4 regions of the Thalassospira indica genome follow, and region 1 is predicted to be linked to each of the others. Evidence: riboswitches for the same ligand, from Rfam matches in the RefSeq annotation. Region 1 holds a riboswitch; each other region holds the start of a gene.
What was found. A riboswitch is a leader RNA that binds a small molecule or an ion and turns the genes downstream of it on or off. The one in region 1 is predicted to bind cobalamin.
Positions count from the first base shown of each region.

Region 2: linked by a shared signal. The riboswitch ahead of DY252_RS18125 (ABC transporter substrate-binding protein) and the one ahead of cobU (bifunctional adenosylcobinamide kinase/adenosylcobinamide-phosphate guanylyltransferase) in region 1 are both predicted to bind cobalamin.
Region 3: linked by a shared signal. The riboswitch ahead of DY252_RS11860 (DUF4198 domain-containing protein) and the one ahead of cobU (bifunctional adenosylcobinamide kinase/adenosylcobinamide-phosphate guanylyltransferase) in region 1 are both predicted to bind cobalamin.
Region 4: linked by a shared signal. The riboswitch ahead of DY252_RS03655 (methylmalonyl-CoA mutase family protein) and the one ahead of cobU (bifunctional adenosylcobinamide kinase/adenosylcobinamide-phosphate guanylyltransferase) in region 1 are both predicted to bind cobalamin.

Region 1 covers NZ_CP031555.1:182,200-185,986, reverse strand. The annotation lists gene cobS (adenosylcobinamide-GDP ribazoletransferase) at 1-200, shown strand, start outside; gene DY252_RS00855 (histidine phosphatase family protein) at 231-842, shown strand; gene DY252_RS00850 (hypothetical protein) at 854-1,492, opposite strand; cobalamin riboswitch at 1,779-1,969, shown strand; gene cobU (bifunctional adenosylcobinamide kinase/adenosylcobinamide-phosphate guanylyltransferase) at 2,028-2,567, shown strand; gene cobW (cobalamin biosynthesis protein CobW) at 2,602-3,642, shown strand; gene cobN (cobaltochelatase subunit CobN) at 3,742-3,787, shown strand, end outside.
Region 2 covers NZ_CP031555.1:3,854,855-3,858,641, reverse strand. The annotation lists gene DY252_RS18130 (OpgD/OpgG family glucan biosynthesis protein) at 1-1,416, opposite strand, end outside; cobalamin riboswitch at 1,589-1,791, shown strand; gene DY252_RS18125 (ABC transporter substrate-binding protein) at 2,018-3,043, shown strand; gene DY252_RS18120 (FecCD family ABC transporter permease) at 3,084-3,787, shown strand, end outside.
Region 3 covers NZ_CP031555.1:2,509,063-2,512,849, forward strand. The annotation lists gene DY252_RS11850 (glycosyl transferase family protein) at 1-786, shown strand, start outside; gene DY252_RS11855 (DUF924 family protein) at 846-1,388, opposite strand; cobalamin riboswitch at 1,539-1,735, shown strand; gene DY252_RS11860 (DUF4198 domain-containing protein) at 1,906-2,703, shown strand; gene cbiM (cobalt transporter CbiM) at 2,720-3,397, shown strand; gene DY252_RS11870 (hypothetical protein) at 3,390-3,787, shown strand, end outside.
Region 4 covers NZ_CP031555.1:741,163-744,949, reverse strand. The annotation lists gene DY252_RS03670 (Lrp/AsnC family transcriptional regulator) at 1-136, opposite strand, end outside; gene phhA (phenylalanine 4-monooxygenase) at 277-1,176, shown strand; gene DY252_RS03660 (response regulator) at 1,235-1,657, opposite strand; cobalamin riboswitch at 1,970-2,121, shown strand; gene DY252_RS03655 (methylmalonyl-CoA mutase family protein) at 2,245-3,787, shown strand, end outside.

The DNA.
Region 1 (3,787 bases):
TTGGCCTTGCTTTGATCCTGTCGCTCGTCTTATCGGGTCTATTTGCGACGATGGCCATTCTCATGGGCGGGCTTTTGGCGGTGGGTATTGTTGCGGCGGTCGCAAAATGGCAGATCGGTGGCCAGACAGGGGATGTCCTGGGGGCAACCCAGATCGTGACTGAACTGTTTGTCGGTATCGCGTTTATTGCCGCCCTTTGATCAATCAGCACAGCAACAAGAAGGAATGCCGTGAGCAGTTTGAAAATAACCCGCTGGTGGCTGGTGCGTCACGCGCCCGTCCAAAATCCGAAACGGCTCGTCTATGGCCAAAGTGACATGCCCGCCGACCTTTCCGATCAAAAGGCCCTTGCGGCCCTTGCGGGGCAACTTCCACGTGATGCCGTCTGGGTGACCAGCCATCTGTCCCGCACGCATGATACAGCGCGCGGTCTTCAGGCCTTCATGGATAAAGACGTAGCGCCGCAGGCTGAAAGCGGCTTTGCCGAACAGCATTTCGGTGATTGGGAATTGCAGAACTGGAACGATTTGCCCAAGGGGGAAACAACACGTTTCTGGACCGACTTTGCCCGCCAACACCCCCCAAAGGGTGAAAGCTTTGCCGATGTGGTTGCCCGTGTCGGGCCGGTCTTTGATCAATTAAACAGCGATTGGGCCGGTAAGGACATTGTGGCGATCGTGCATGGCGGTACCGTGCGCGCCCTTCTGGCGAATGCGTTGGGCTTATCCCTTGAAACAGCACTGGCATTTCATGTTGATACGCTGGGTTTGACCACGCTTGAATATATTGACGGGGTCGAAGAGCCGGGCTGGCGCGTAAACGGGGTTAATCAGCGCTTCTAAGGCGGCTGTCCTCAGGCGGATGCCAGTTCGATATCTGATGCCATGTCATCAAGGGCATGTTCTGCCAGATAGCGGTCAACCATATCCGGGTTCAGATCATGTTTTTCGCAGATGTCGAAAACATCGCGCAGATAGGCCTGATAATAGGGCACCGGACGGCTGCGTGATTTACTGCGCAGTTTGGCAACATTCGGGAAATCACCGGCAAAGGATGCGTTTTCAATTACCTGGATGATGGTGTCATCAATGATGGCAGCCGGCATCCCGCAATAAGTTTTGCCGCAGGCCGACAACATCTTGCTGGCAGTCGGAACAGAAATGCCCGGCTGGGAAAGCAGCTCGTTCAACTCGTCCTGTCCGAAATCCGAGATCGACATCAGGGTAACCAGGGTCGGCATATCGCGCACAAGCAAGGACAGCGCATTGACGCGAATGCCGCGTTCATGGGACCAGATGATGGTTGCGATTACACCCTTTGAGGCATCTTCGGCAAAGATGTCACGCACATCGCGGCGTGCCAGAGTGATCTCGCCATCGGTTGCGTGCTGTTCAAGAAAATCCTGAAATGACCGATCAGGACTGTTCAGACGGTCCAGCAATCCCAGCCACATGTCCTTGCGAGACGATGTGGTCCAGGTTGGCGCGTTCATCTGTCGGATTTTGGATAGGTGAGAACGTATTGCCATTGGTCGTGAAAAATCCAGATTACCCCAAGAGTTTCGGTGCAGTATTTCCTGCAGCCAGCCGGGTGATGTGTCTATATCCCGGGTTTTCGCCAGATTGCGGATTGTTCCGTCTCTAGTTCCAGCACAACGGTTTGATGTTGGCTGAAATGGTATGACCTCTCAAGCAGACAATTCTTACAAATACTGACCTTCCGATTAGGGTGGGGTGGTAAGGAAGGGTTAAGTGCCGAGAATGACCTTTGGCATTTTTGGCAAACCTGCTAGGTTCGGCGCATCGTTCGGTGATGGGAAATCGGTGCAAGGCCGATGCTGCCCCCGCAACTGTATCGGGTTGGGAGATCCGGGTCGGTGCCAACGCGCCAGACCAGCCACCGGGAAACCGGGAAGGCGGATCGCTTTCATGCCTGCAGCCAGGAAACCTGCCGAAGGTGTCACTATTCTTTAGGTGGTGACGACGCAATCGGGCCTCGGTGGGAGGCCATGGCGAGGAAGAAACGGGATGACCCAGACTTTACCCCCTGACGGCCCCTCTGGCGGCACGCATCTGATCCTTGGTGGGGCGCGATCCGGCAAAAGCCGGTTTGCCGAAAACATCATCAATCAGGCGGGCGGTGGCACATATATCGCAACCGGGCGTGCCTGGGATGACGAAATGGCCAACCGCATAGATATTCACAAACAATCACGCGGCGATCTTTGGCAGACACTCGAGGAACCGGTCGAGCTTTGTTCGGCGCTGCAGACCTGTAATGTCACAGGTGGCAAGCCGGTTCTGGTTGATTGTCTGACCTTGTGGCTGACCAACCTGATGCTTGAAGACCGCGACATTGATGCCGAGATCGCAGCTCTTTGCGATCTGGTGCCGACCCTTGATGTGCCGGTGCTGCTTGTCTCAAACGAGGTTGGCTTTGGCATCGTGCCGGAAAATGCGATGGCGCGGGCCTTTCGCGATCACGCCGGACGCCTGCATCAACGCATTGCCGAGATTGCAGACAAAGTCACCCTTGTGGTGGCCGGCATTCCGATGCAGGTCAAATAGTAACATAAAGAATTGAATTTTAAGGATTTCAGAAATGGCACAATTGGGCAAAATCCCGGCAACCGTCATTACCGGTTTTCTGGGCGCCGGCAAAACAACCATGATCCGCAACATGCTGGAAAATGCCAATGGCAAACGCATTGCGCTGATCATCAATGAATTCGGCGATCTGGGTGTTGATCGCGGCATTATCAATGGCTGTGGCATCGAAGGCTGCGAAGAGGATGATGTTGTTGAGCTGGCCAATGGTTGTATCTGCTGCACCGTGGCTGATGACTTCCTGCCTACCATCCAGGGGCTGATTGATCGTGATACACCGCCTGATCATATCGTAATCGAAACATCTGGTCTTGCCCTGCCAAAACCTTTGGTGAAGGCGTTTAGCTGGCCGGAAGTCCGTTCGCGCGTAACCGTCGATGGTGTGGTGGCTGTCCTTGATGGCGCAGCGCTTCGTGATGGTCTGTTTGCCCATGATCATCATGCGGTACAGGCGCAGCGCGAGGCAGATGACAACCTTGATCATGAAAGCCCGCTTGAAGAACTGTTCGAAGAACAACTTCACTGTGCCGACATGGTTGTTCTGAACAAGACGGATCTTCTGACCGATGCTGAACGCAGCAAGGTCGAAGCCGATATCCGCACAGAGCTGAAAAAGCCGTCGGTCAAGATTATCGCGACCGAACATTCCCGGGTTGAAAATGCCATCCTGCTTGGTCTGGGGGCAGCAGCCGAGGATGACCTTGATAGTCGTCCAAGCCATCATGACGATGGTCACGAACATGACCATGATGATTTCGACAGTTTTGTCGTTTCGCTTGATGCGATCAGTGATCCGGCCAACCTTGAAAAGCGCCTGATTGATGTCGTGCGTCAGTTCGATGTGCTGCGCATCAAGGGGTTCCTGGATGTGCCGGGTAAACCGATGCGCCATGTGGTTCAGGGGGTTGGTGAACGTTTTCAGCGCTATTTCGACCGTCCGTGGGCCGATGGTGAAACCCGCCGGTCGGAACTGGTGGTGATTGGCCTGCATGGTCTGGATCGCGCTGCGATCGAGGCCGCCATCAAGGCCGCCTGATCCAAGTTAATCTGACCAAGCTCACCTGAAACCGGATGCTAAAAATCATCCGGTTTCAGCCTGTTTAAAGACCAAACTCACAAGGATACGGATCCCGCGATGCATCTATTGGCAGCCCAGCCCGGAATGGTCACGGATGGCAGTG
Region 2 (3,787 bases), 1.0 Mb from region 1:
CCCGCGCGAGGATGTCACAACCACTTCAGGGAATTCGCCGTAGGCAAGGGTTCCCAGAACCTCACCCTCGAACTCGACCGAAAACTTGATTTCGTCCTTGGGCCGGTTGGTGCCGGGCTCTCCGCCACGGCCCATGCGGGTTGCGGTCGCACGCGCCAGTTCCTTGACCGGGAACGGGTTATGGGCCTGCCAATACAGGCGGTATTTGAATTGATACGCATTGCCCGCCTTGGCGGGGCCATTCGGGACCCAGAAGGCGGCAATGTTATCGTGGATTTCATCGTCGGTCGGGATTTCGATCAACTGCACCGCACCGTCATTCCAGTCCCCCTGCGGTTCGACCCACAGGCTGGGGCGGCGGTGATAACGCACACCATCCAGATAGTTCTTCACATCGCGATCGCGCTGCATCAGACCAAAGCCACGCGGGTTATTGTCGCCAAACGCCGATGCACGGATGGTTTCCGGGTTATTGAGCTGTCGCCAGATGCGTTCGCCGCCGCCGGTCCAAAGCTCCAGCCCGTCGCTGTCATGCACTTCCGGGCGCCAGTCAAAGCGGAACGATTTGTTCTGTTCGGAATACCAGAACATGCTGGTCAGCGGTGCGATGCCAAGCCGTTCGATGTCTTTGCGCAAAAACAGATGTTTTTCGACATCCATCGTCACCCCTTCGCCGCGATAAAGCAGGAATTTATAAGCCCCCGTGATGCTGGGCCCATCCAGCAGGGCATAGACCGTGACCGGGTCTTCGGGGTTTTTGGCCGGTTCGATAAAGAATTGACGGAAATCGGGGAATTCTTCGGGAACCGAGGTCGCCGTATTGACCGCAATGCCGCGCGCCGACAGGCCATATTGGCCTTCATCGCCAATGGCGCGGAAGTACGATGCGCCAAGAAACGCCGCCCAGTCCTGGGTTTTCCAGTCATCGCGCGCCTGATTTTCATGCAGGCGGAAACCGGCAAAGCCGCTATTGGCAGGCAACTGGCGGGCAATGCTGTCTTCAGGCATGTCAAAGTAATCGGGCTTATAGATCACTTCGCGTGCCTGTCCGTTTTCCAAAAGGTACATATGCACCGGTTTGGCGAAATACATACCCAGATGGAAGAAGGTCAGCGGATAGGTGCCTGATCCATCGGAAAACGGCGAATGGTCGCGTTTGTAATGCAGCTTGCCATGGGTGTCGTAATCGATCTTGCCGACAATTTCCGGGTTTGGCGCAATGGGTGCTTCATATGCCGATGCGGCCATGGATTTGGCGCGTGCAATCAGATCGGCAAAATCAAACGGCTGTGCCGAACCCAGATCAAGGCCGTCGACATCTGCCAAAGCATGCTGATAGATCGACATTCCCGGCAGGATAAGACCGGCTGCCGCGATGGATTTCAAAAAGCGTCTGCGTTCAACAGAAGTCGTCATGTTCATCACATTCCTGTGGTTTGAGGTGTCGGGAAAGCATACCCGGCAGTGTGGAGGTAATCGGGATGAAACATGGCAAATTCAAGGTCGTATCAATTGCTTTTTATGCATGGAGGCGCAGCGTTAATGCCACTGGTGGTCTGCCAATTTCCTTGACCGTGTTTTTGGTTTAATCTAACCGTGACGTGTCGGTATCCGAATATCGGATAAAGGGAATTCGAGATGGGCCGAATATGGGCTCATTAACCGAAGCTGCCCCCGCAACTGTAGGCGGCGAGCATTTTTCTGACCAATGCCACTGGGATCAACCCGGGAAGGCCAGGGAAAATGCGTTGACCCGTAAGCCAGGAGACCTGCCGACACGAAGACGACGGACCGGGCGGGGTGCCCCGGAGAATGTCGGTACGTGTCTTGGCCCAACAGTTTAGCCCAGGTTTTCTAAGCTTTAAGGCCGACATCTTCCGCCATCTCCTGACACTTTTGCCAGTCCATTGACAGCAGCAAAGGTGATGTTATGTTATAACATAACATTTGACGATGTGTTGGAGCTGGATCATCCAAAACGGTCCCGGATCAGCGCATCAGCAAGAGGGAACTAAAAGTGATCAATCACGATAAACGTGTACTGGCGGTCGGGGTGTTTGCCGCTGGTCTTATTTCATCTGTTTCATTTGCGTCCGCAACCGAATATCCGCTGAGTATCGAGAACTGCGGCACTATGTTGCAATTTGATGCGGCCCCGGAACGCGTGGTTTCGCTGGGCCAAAGCACGACCGAAATTCTTTATTTGCTGGGGCTGGCCGACAAGGTCAAGGGCACGGGTGTCTGGTTTGGCCCGGTGATGGATGAATTCAAGGACGTCAACGCATCTGTGCCGCGTCTGGCCGACAATGATCCGGGGTTCGAAACCGTTGTCGCGCAAAAGCCGCAACTGGTTGCCACCCAGTATCAGTGGCATGTCGGGCCCAAGGGCACCGTCGGCACCACCGAACAGTTCAACGAATTGTCCATTCCGGTCTACACAGCACCTGCTGATTGTGTGGGCAAGGACAATGCCGGTGGCGGTGACGGGGTGCGTCACGAAGGCTTCACCATGGATCTGATTTATCGCGAGATTTCCGATTTTGCGCAAATCTTTGATGTGGAAGATCGCGGCGACGCGCTGATTGCAAGCCTGAAGGAACGTCAGGAAAGCTCATTGGCGCGTGTGACGGCAAGCGGCCATGACAATGTTTCCGCTGTCTTCTGGTTCTCCAGCCCCGAAATCAACAGAGATCCCTATGTGGCCGGTAAAAACGGCGCCGCGGGCTATATCGCCGGTAAACTTGGTGTTCGCAACATCATCGACAGCAATGAAGAATGGCCAACAGTTGGCTGGGAAACCATCGCGCGCGCAAACCCTGATATCATCGTGATCGGTAAAATGGGACGTCGGCGTTTTCCGGCTGATGACTGGCAGGTCAAGATGGACTTCCTGAAAACCGATCCGGTAGCAAGTCAGATGAAGGCGGTGCGCAATGGCAATATCGTGGTGATGGACGCCCAGTCGATGGATCCGACCATCCGCCTGATCAATGGTATTGAAACACTTGCCGAAGCGGTCGAAAGACTGAGCGCTTCGAACTGACCTGCACTGCCAAAGGCGCCTGATATGCCCGGAGAATTCAATGTTTGAAACAACGCCAGTGCAGCAGCCGGTTCAGCCACCTCGGCAATCGCTGGCGGGGCGGGCATATCTTGTGCGGGCCGGTGTCAGTCTTGGCGCCCTGGTTTTGCTTGTTGGCGTCATCGCGATGGCCGCGGCCAAGGGGGAAACACACATTCCCCTTGGCACCGTGCTTCAGACCATTGCCAATCATCTTTGGCAGGCGGGCTATGACGTTGATCCGATTGATGCCGGGATCATCTGGAATTACCGGATATCGCGCGCCATGGTGGCGGCGGCCTGCGGCGCGTCCCTTGCGCTATCGGGCGCAGTGTTGCAGGCGCTTTTGCGCAATAGTCTGGCGGATCCCTATTTGTTGGGGATTTCGGCCGGGGCATCGACCGGTGCGGTCAGTGTTGCCATTCTGGGGTTCGGGGCAGGCATGGTTTCCCTGTCACTTGGCGCCTTTGTCGGCGCGCTGGTGGCATTCGGGTTTGTTGCCCTTTTGGCCATTCCGGCCGGGCGCGGGGCAGGTGCGATCATTCTTGCCGGGGTCGCGGGATCGCAACTTTTTAACGCGTTAACGTCATTCATCGTGACCAAGGCCGCCACGGCGGACGAGGCACGCGGGGTGATGTTCTGGTTGCTTGGTAATTTAAGTGGCGTGCGTTGGCCCGATGTCTATCTTGCACTCCCGGTGGCCGTTATTGGCTTGCTGGTTTGCCT
Region 3 (3,787 bases), 2.3 Mb from region 1:
GAAGACAGCAAAGATGACGCGCTTATGCGTCCTGCGCTGGACTGGCCATCCTATGCGGCCGGTCGGACCCGTGGTCTGCCCTGGTTTGTGCTATCGGCGCTTCTGTTGTCGCAGAATAATGTTCCGGTGCTGATGCATGGCTATAACTCGCATCTGGTCAACGGGATCAGCACAGAAGTTGCCATCAAGGCGCTTAAGCTTCCGATTGCCATGTCTGCAGAAGAAGCGCGTTCTGATATCGCATCAAAGGGCTTTGCATATCTGCCGCTACGTCACATGCATCACAAGCTGCAAGAGCTGATCGGATTACGTCCGCTTCTTGGATTGCGTAGTCCGGTCAATACGTTACTGCGTTTGCTTAATCCGTTGCATGCGCGTGCAGCCTTCCTTGGTGTGTTTCATCCGGCGTTTCTTGATGTCCATCGTGAAACCGGCAAGCTCTTGGAACTTCCACGCATCGGTGTGATCAAGGGCGGTGGCGGCGAAGCCGAAAGAACACCCTATAAGCATGTCGATCTGCGCATGCTTGATAATGGTGAGCTCAATGATGTTCGCTGGCCCGCATTGCTGTCGAAAACCGAGAAAGACGGCGAAGATCAAAGCCCTGTGTCGCTGAAGCACTTCCTGGCTGTCTGGCGTGGCGAGGTGGAAGATATTCCCGCCGAAGCCAAGATCAAGGGTAGTGCTGCCATGGCAGCCTTCCTTGCGGGCAAGGCGGATTACATGGATGAGGCAGAAAGCCTTGTGCAGGGCTGGTGGGATAATCGCGACCGTGATGTTGGCTGATGTTCTGCGCCTAAGTGCGATCAAATAAAAGGGACGGGAAACCGTCCCTTTTTTAATGCTCAGAACGATGATCCGGGCTCTTTGAGAAACGCCACTTCTTCTGGCGTCGATGGACGGCCCAATATTTCATTGCGGTGTGGATAGCGGCCAAACCGGTCAATGATCTTTTTGTGTTTCAGCTCGAACTCGTAATTGTGTTCAAGGCCGGGCTGTGAAAACAGGTCAACCGCCACTTCATGAATGATTTCGGATTCCGAGTGCATATAGGGCATATACAGGAATGCCTGTTCCTGCGGTGTGACCAGTTTGCGATCCAGCCCCAACGAAACAGCTTCCTGTGCCAGCACCAATGCCATTGGATCTGATGCAAAGGACTGTGGCTGATCGCGGTACATATTGCGTGAAAACTGATCAAGAACGATGATCTCGGCAAGTCGTCCATGGGCGGTTTTGCGCCAGTTAAAAAGCTCTCCGGTCGTGGCGGCGGCGTGAAAATCGGCAAAGCGTTCCGTGATATGGCGATCCAGTGCTTCATCCTTGATAAACCACTGTTTTTCTTCGAGTTCCTTGAACCAGAAAACAAGAACCGTTTCAGGTTTCATAATGTTTCCACCCATCTGATTGCAGGCTTTTGCGGCCCGTCGGCAAAATTGCGCGTGATCTTCGCGCCCGGTTTAAGGCGCGTCAAGCCATCCGCAAAAAGATTGTCATGGACCATGGGGCAGGGAGTTGACAGCAATCCGTCCGACGTGGATTATGACATTGTCTTTGGTGTTGATCCGATTGGATCAACTTAAAAGGGAACGTGGTGCGTCATGTATGACAAAGCCACGGCTGCCCCCGCAACTGTAAGCGGTCAGAGCATTGCATATGCCACTGGTGCAAACCGGGAAGGCGCATTGCTTTTCAAACCGTGAGCCAGGAGACCTGCCTTTGACTGCCGGGTGCCGATTGCCCGGTATGAAACTGTTGGACGCCGGGGTGAGCGTCAGGTTGCAGGGGTACAAACGGTCTTTTGAAGATCCGCAATCTTGCTTCCAGCCATCCTATCGTTCTTTGTCCTGACCCTGTGCGTTGGGCCTTTGGCCTGCGTGCATCGTTTGAGAAAGAGACGATTATATGTTGAAGACCCTTGGCAGGCTTGCGATTGCAAGCGCCTGCGTGCTGTCGGCGACCATGCCGGCCCATGCGCATTTTCAATTGGCCTATACGCCGGACGTAAACGTGACCAAGGCCGGGGATCAGCCGGTGAAGCTGATTTTCTGGCACCCGTTTGAAAACGGTCATGTCATGGATATGGCCGAGCCGCTTGAATTTTATGCGGTTAACCGCGGTGAGAAAATTGATCTGAAATCAACGCTTTCGCCGATTACTTTCACCGGAATTGCGAACACGGCAGCGGCCTTTGACGCAACTTTGACTCTTCGCCGCAGCGGCGATTACGTCATGGTGGTGGTCCCCGCACCGTATTACGAAGAAAGCGAAGATATCTTCATCCAACAGATCACGAAATCCTATGTGAACCGCAATGAAATTCCGACCGACTGGATGGAACCGCAAGGTCTTAAAACCGAAATCCTGCCGCTTAATCGACCAACCAACATCATTGCCGGTTCGACCTTTACCGGCCGAGTGTTAAGCGAAGGCCAACCGGTAGTCGGTGTTGAAGTCGAAATCGAATACATGGCCGCAGAACCCGATATGGCCAGTAACACACCCAAAGGGCCAACGGCATCGCCAATGCCCGGTGGTGCGGTTGTGGCCATCTCCGATCAAAACGGGTATTTCACTTTTGGTGTCCCCAAGGCAGGTTTTTGGGGATTTGCAGCACTTGGCAGCGGCCCTGACAAAGAATTTCAGGGCAAGGAACTTTCACAGGATGCAGTCCTGTGGGTTCGCGCCTATGATGTGAAATAGGCGAGGGACAAAACAGATGCATATTGTCGATGGTGCGCTGGCACCGGAAGTCTTGATTGGCGGGGGTGTTCTTGCAGTTGCCGGGCTTGGCCTTGGTCTGCGGAAACTGCCAATCGATAAAATTCCCGCAACCGGGGTTTTGTCGGCAACATTCTTTGTTGCCTCGCTCATTCATGTGCCGGTGGGACCATCCAGTGTGCATCTGATCATGAGCGGTCTTGCCGGGCTCGTGCTTGGCTGGACCGCGTTTCCGGCACTTTTTGTCGGTCTCTTGCTTCAGGCGGTTTTCTTTGGCTTTGGCGGTTTGACGGTTCTTGGCGTCAATACGGTCAATATCGCCTTTCCGGCTGTGCTGGCGGGGCTTTTGTTCCGGGGAATGGTGTCGCGCAGCAACCCGGTCACGGCCGCCGTGCTTGGTGGATGTGCTGGTGCGTTTTCCATCGGGCTGACAACGGTGTTTGTCGCGGTTTCGCTTGCGCTCAGTGGTGATGCATTTGTACCGGCGGCCAAGCTGGTCTTCTTTGCCCACATTCCGATCATGGTGGTCGAAGGGCTGGTTTCAGCGGCATCGGTGTATCTGATCGCCAAGGTCAAACCGGCATTGTTGCAGGCCGCCGATCAGACATCCGGTTTTGAGATGCAACCGACAGCAACCTTGCGTGCAAAGCAGGCGGGCGAGGCATCCAATGGCTAGATCACTCAAGCTGGTCGTTGTGGTTGGCATGCTTGTGTTCGGCGCAACACCGGCACAGGCGCACAAGGTTATCGCATCTCTGTTTCCAAGCGGTTCGAACATCGAAGGTGAAATCGGTTTCTCCAACGGTGTCATGGCCGAAAACACGGTTGTTGAGATCTTTGATCTTGATGGCAACAAGATTGACGAAGTTACCACCGACGGTGACGGTTTCTTTGTCTACACGCCAAGCCAACAGATTGATCTGCGTTTTCGTGCCGATCTCGGGGCAGGGCACGTTGCCGAGGCAACCTTTGCCATTGCGGACCTGACGGGTGTTGATGGGACTGTACAAACAGCACCGTCAAAGGCGCGGACTGCATCAGGCGTAGGATCAAACGCTGGGCCTGC
Region 4 (3,787 bases), 560 kb from region 1:
GTTGTTTGACCCGACGCAAACAGGGCGATGGTGACATGCCGACCATTTCCGCCAGTTGAACATTGCTGATCGCGGCGTCCTTTTGCAGGGCCTGCAGTATCCGGATATCGGTCGCGCTTAGCGTCACGTCAGTCATTTTAAACCCCAAATCAAACCAAAAAGGTCACAATATACACATCATAACCGATTTGGACGCCTTATTGGCCAGAAAATGACATTAGAGTTGATGTAAAATGATCCTTGTAAATCGGCAATAGAACCCGAAAGAGGACGGCCATGAATCAGGGAAACGATCTGCGTGGCGATTACAGCCACATCAATGACGACTACACCATCGATCAGGACTGGAGCACATATACCGAAGCCGAGCACGAGCTATGGCGCAAACTTTATGACCGCCAGTCGCGCATTTTGCCCGGATATGCTGCCGAGGATTACATTCGCAATCTGATGAAACTTGATGCGGCGGATCAGATTCCGCATTTCGGCCGGGTCAGCGAGAAGCTTCATGCGGCGACCGGTTGGCATCTTGTGGCTGTTCCGGGCCTGGTGCCTGATGATGTGTTTTTTGACCATCTTGCCAATCGTCGGTTCCCGGTCACCGTGTGGCTGCGCAAGCCCGAGGAAATGGATTATCTGGTCGAACCCGACATCTTCCATGACTTTTTTGGTCATGTGCCGATGCTCTATGACCCGACCTTTGCCGATTATCTGGCGGCCTATGGCGCCAAGGGCCCAGAGGCAATTGCTAAGGGCGGCCTGAAACAGCTGGCGCGGATGTATTGGTATATGGTCGAGTTTGGCCTGATCATGACCCCGCATGGTTTGCGCGCCTATGGGGCGGGCATGTTGTCATCGCAAACCGAAACCATCTATTCGGTCACCGATCCCACGCCAAACCGGGTGGCGTTCGAGCTTGAACGGGTCATGGGCACGGATTATGCGATTGATGATTTCCAGAAAACCTATTTCGTGCTGGAAAGTTACGATCAGTTGTTTGACGCGATGAATGTGCCACTGGCGCCGATCTATGATCGGCTTGCCAAGAAGCCTGCGATTGATCCAGCAACCACCTTGTCGACAGATCGGCTTTATCATGTGCACGGGGCCGCAGACAGCATCATTTCTCTGGGCGAGGAGCCCCACAGGCCCCACAGACAACAACGCCCTGCATAAGGCAGGGCGTGGTGATCCGTTCAGGATTGATCAAGGCAGGGCTGGTCTCCCAGCACCGCTAGCAGGCACTGATGGAATGACCCAGCACCCGATTGAGTTGCTCAAGCACCACTTTCGGGCTGGCGTCCTTGCTGATGAAATCGGCCGCCCCAAGCGCATCGGCTTGTGCGCGGGTGTCGGCGTCATAATGGGCCGAGAAGAAGAAAACCGGCACATTCTGGCTGTTGGGATAGCGGCGGCGAATTTCGCAGAACGCTTCAAAGCCGCTCATACCCGGCATTTCAATATCAAGGATGATGGCACGGGGATAAAGCCCGTCCAGCTGATCAATCAGATCATCGGCACAATCAAAACCGGCCACGTCATATCCTGCCCGACGCAACACTGTTTCAAGGGCTGCCTTGGCGCTGGGACTGTCGTCGGCGAACGCAACCAGTCCATCAGGACAGAATTGCGACGGCAAAGCGCTGAGCGCGTTCATGGATGGTGATACTCCGAGTTTTGAGACAAGCCCAAATTGCCAGACGAAAATGTCAAATTGGTTAAACCCGCCAAATTTCTGCCACGCAATGTTCCGGCTTCACCCCGGCTTTGCACTTTTACCGCGAAAGTATAAGGCCGCAATGATCGCGGCCACGCATCGCACACACAGCAAGCAAGCCAACAAAACTCAATGTCTGCGAAGACATAACGTTACGGAAACCTGATCTATAAGGGGGCTTATTCGCCTAAATAGGTATTTCCATGCCTATTTACGGAATTAGGGACAGGTGCTATAAACCGCCATGTCGCGAATGTGACCGGAAAACATGGTCGGGAATCCGGTGCGGCCCTGCCTTACGGCGTTATGGCCAAGCCCGGAACTGCCCCCGCAACTGTAAGTGCAGAGCCATTTTTCAAGGCTTTTGCGCGAGTCAGGATACCGATGATGTTTTCTTGGTACGAAATGGGCCGGGCGGGGTGTACCGGGTACTGGGAATCCGTAGTAGAATAAAATTTGGAAGCGTTCCGTGCCCCGACCCATATGGAGTCGCAGACAGGCCGGAGCCAACCAAGCCGGGAGAAACCATGTCCGACCCGCTAAAGCTCGCATCAGAATTTCCATCCGCTGATTATGCAAGTTGGCGCAAGCTTGCCGAAGAGGCGCTTAAAGGCGCGCCGTTCGAAAAGAAACTTGTGACAAACACGCTTGATGGTTTTGCCGTTCAGCCGATCTATACCAGCGACGATCAGGATGATGCGACCCGGTTAATCCACGAAGTTCTGAATGCCACGGTCGAGCCGCGCGAAACTGTCACCGGTTGGGACATCCGCCAGCTGCACACCCATCCCGATCCCAAGGCCACCAACGCTGCGATCCTTGAAGACCTTGAAAATGGCGCGACCTCGGTCACGCTCAAGCTTGATGCCGCCGCACGGAACGGCCGGGAAATCAGTTCTGCCGAGGTTGGTGTTGATGGCATCGCCATTCATTGTCTGGCGGATCTCGATGCCGCCCTTGAAGACGTTTATACCAACCTTGCCACCATCGGGCTTGATGCCGGTGCGGCAGGTGTTCCGGCAGCTGTCCTGTTGGCTGCCCATATTGCAAATTCCGAGGGTGCCGACGAAGCAGCACCGGCCTTTAACATGGATCCGATTGGCACCTTGGCTGCGACCGGCAACCTGCCCTGCGGGGCACAGGATGCGGTTGATCACGCAGCCAATGTTGCGGTTGAGCTGATTGATCTGTTCCCGCTGGCGACCGCGATTTCGGTCAATGGGGCCCCTTACTATAATGCCGGTGCCACCGATGGTCAGGAACTCGCATGCCTTCTGGCAAGCGGGGTGACATATCTTCGCGCCCTGACCAATACCGGAATGGCGGTTGATCAGGCCGCTGGTGCAATGGTGTTTAACGTCGCCATCGGCACCGACTTCTTTGCCGGGATCGCCAAGCTGCGCGCCCTTCGCATGATGTGGAGCCGCATCCTTTCGGCATCGGGTGCCGAGGATGCGACAATCACCATCAATGCGGTGTCGGCCGAAATGGCGATGACCAAGGTTGATCCGTGGGTCAATATGCTGCGCACCACGGTAACCAGCTTTGCCGCCGGTCTTGGCGGGGCAGACAGTGTGACCTGCCTGCCCTATGACCATTTGATTGGCCTGCCTGATGGCTTTGCACGCCGCATTGCGCGCAACACCCAACTGATCCTGCAGGAAGAAAGCAACGTGCACCGGGTCATCGATCCGGCGGGCGGTTCGTGGTTCATTGAAAACCTGACCAAGGAACTGGCGAAAACGGCCTGGTCGAAATTCCAGTCGCTTGAAAAATCGGGCGGCATTCTGAGCGCGCTTGCCAATGGCAGCCTGAAAACCGAGATCGAAACCATCAGGAACGCACGTGAAAAACGCCTGTCGACGCGCCGTGATCCGCTGACCGGTGTTTCGGAATTCCCCAATATCACCGAAGCCAAGGTTGAATGCGAAACACCCGACCTTGAGGCAATCGTTGCTGATGCCAAGTGCCGCCAGACCAAGTTTGATGGCACGGTCGGTACAACACTTGCCTCCATGATTGAGGCCGCACGCAACGGGGCCACCATCGGCCATATGTTTACCGATCTTT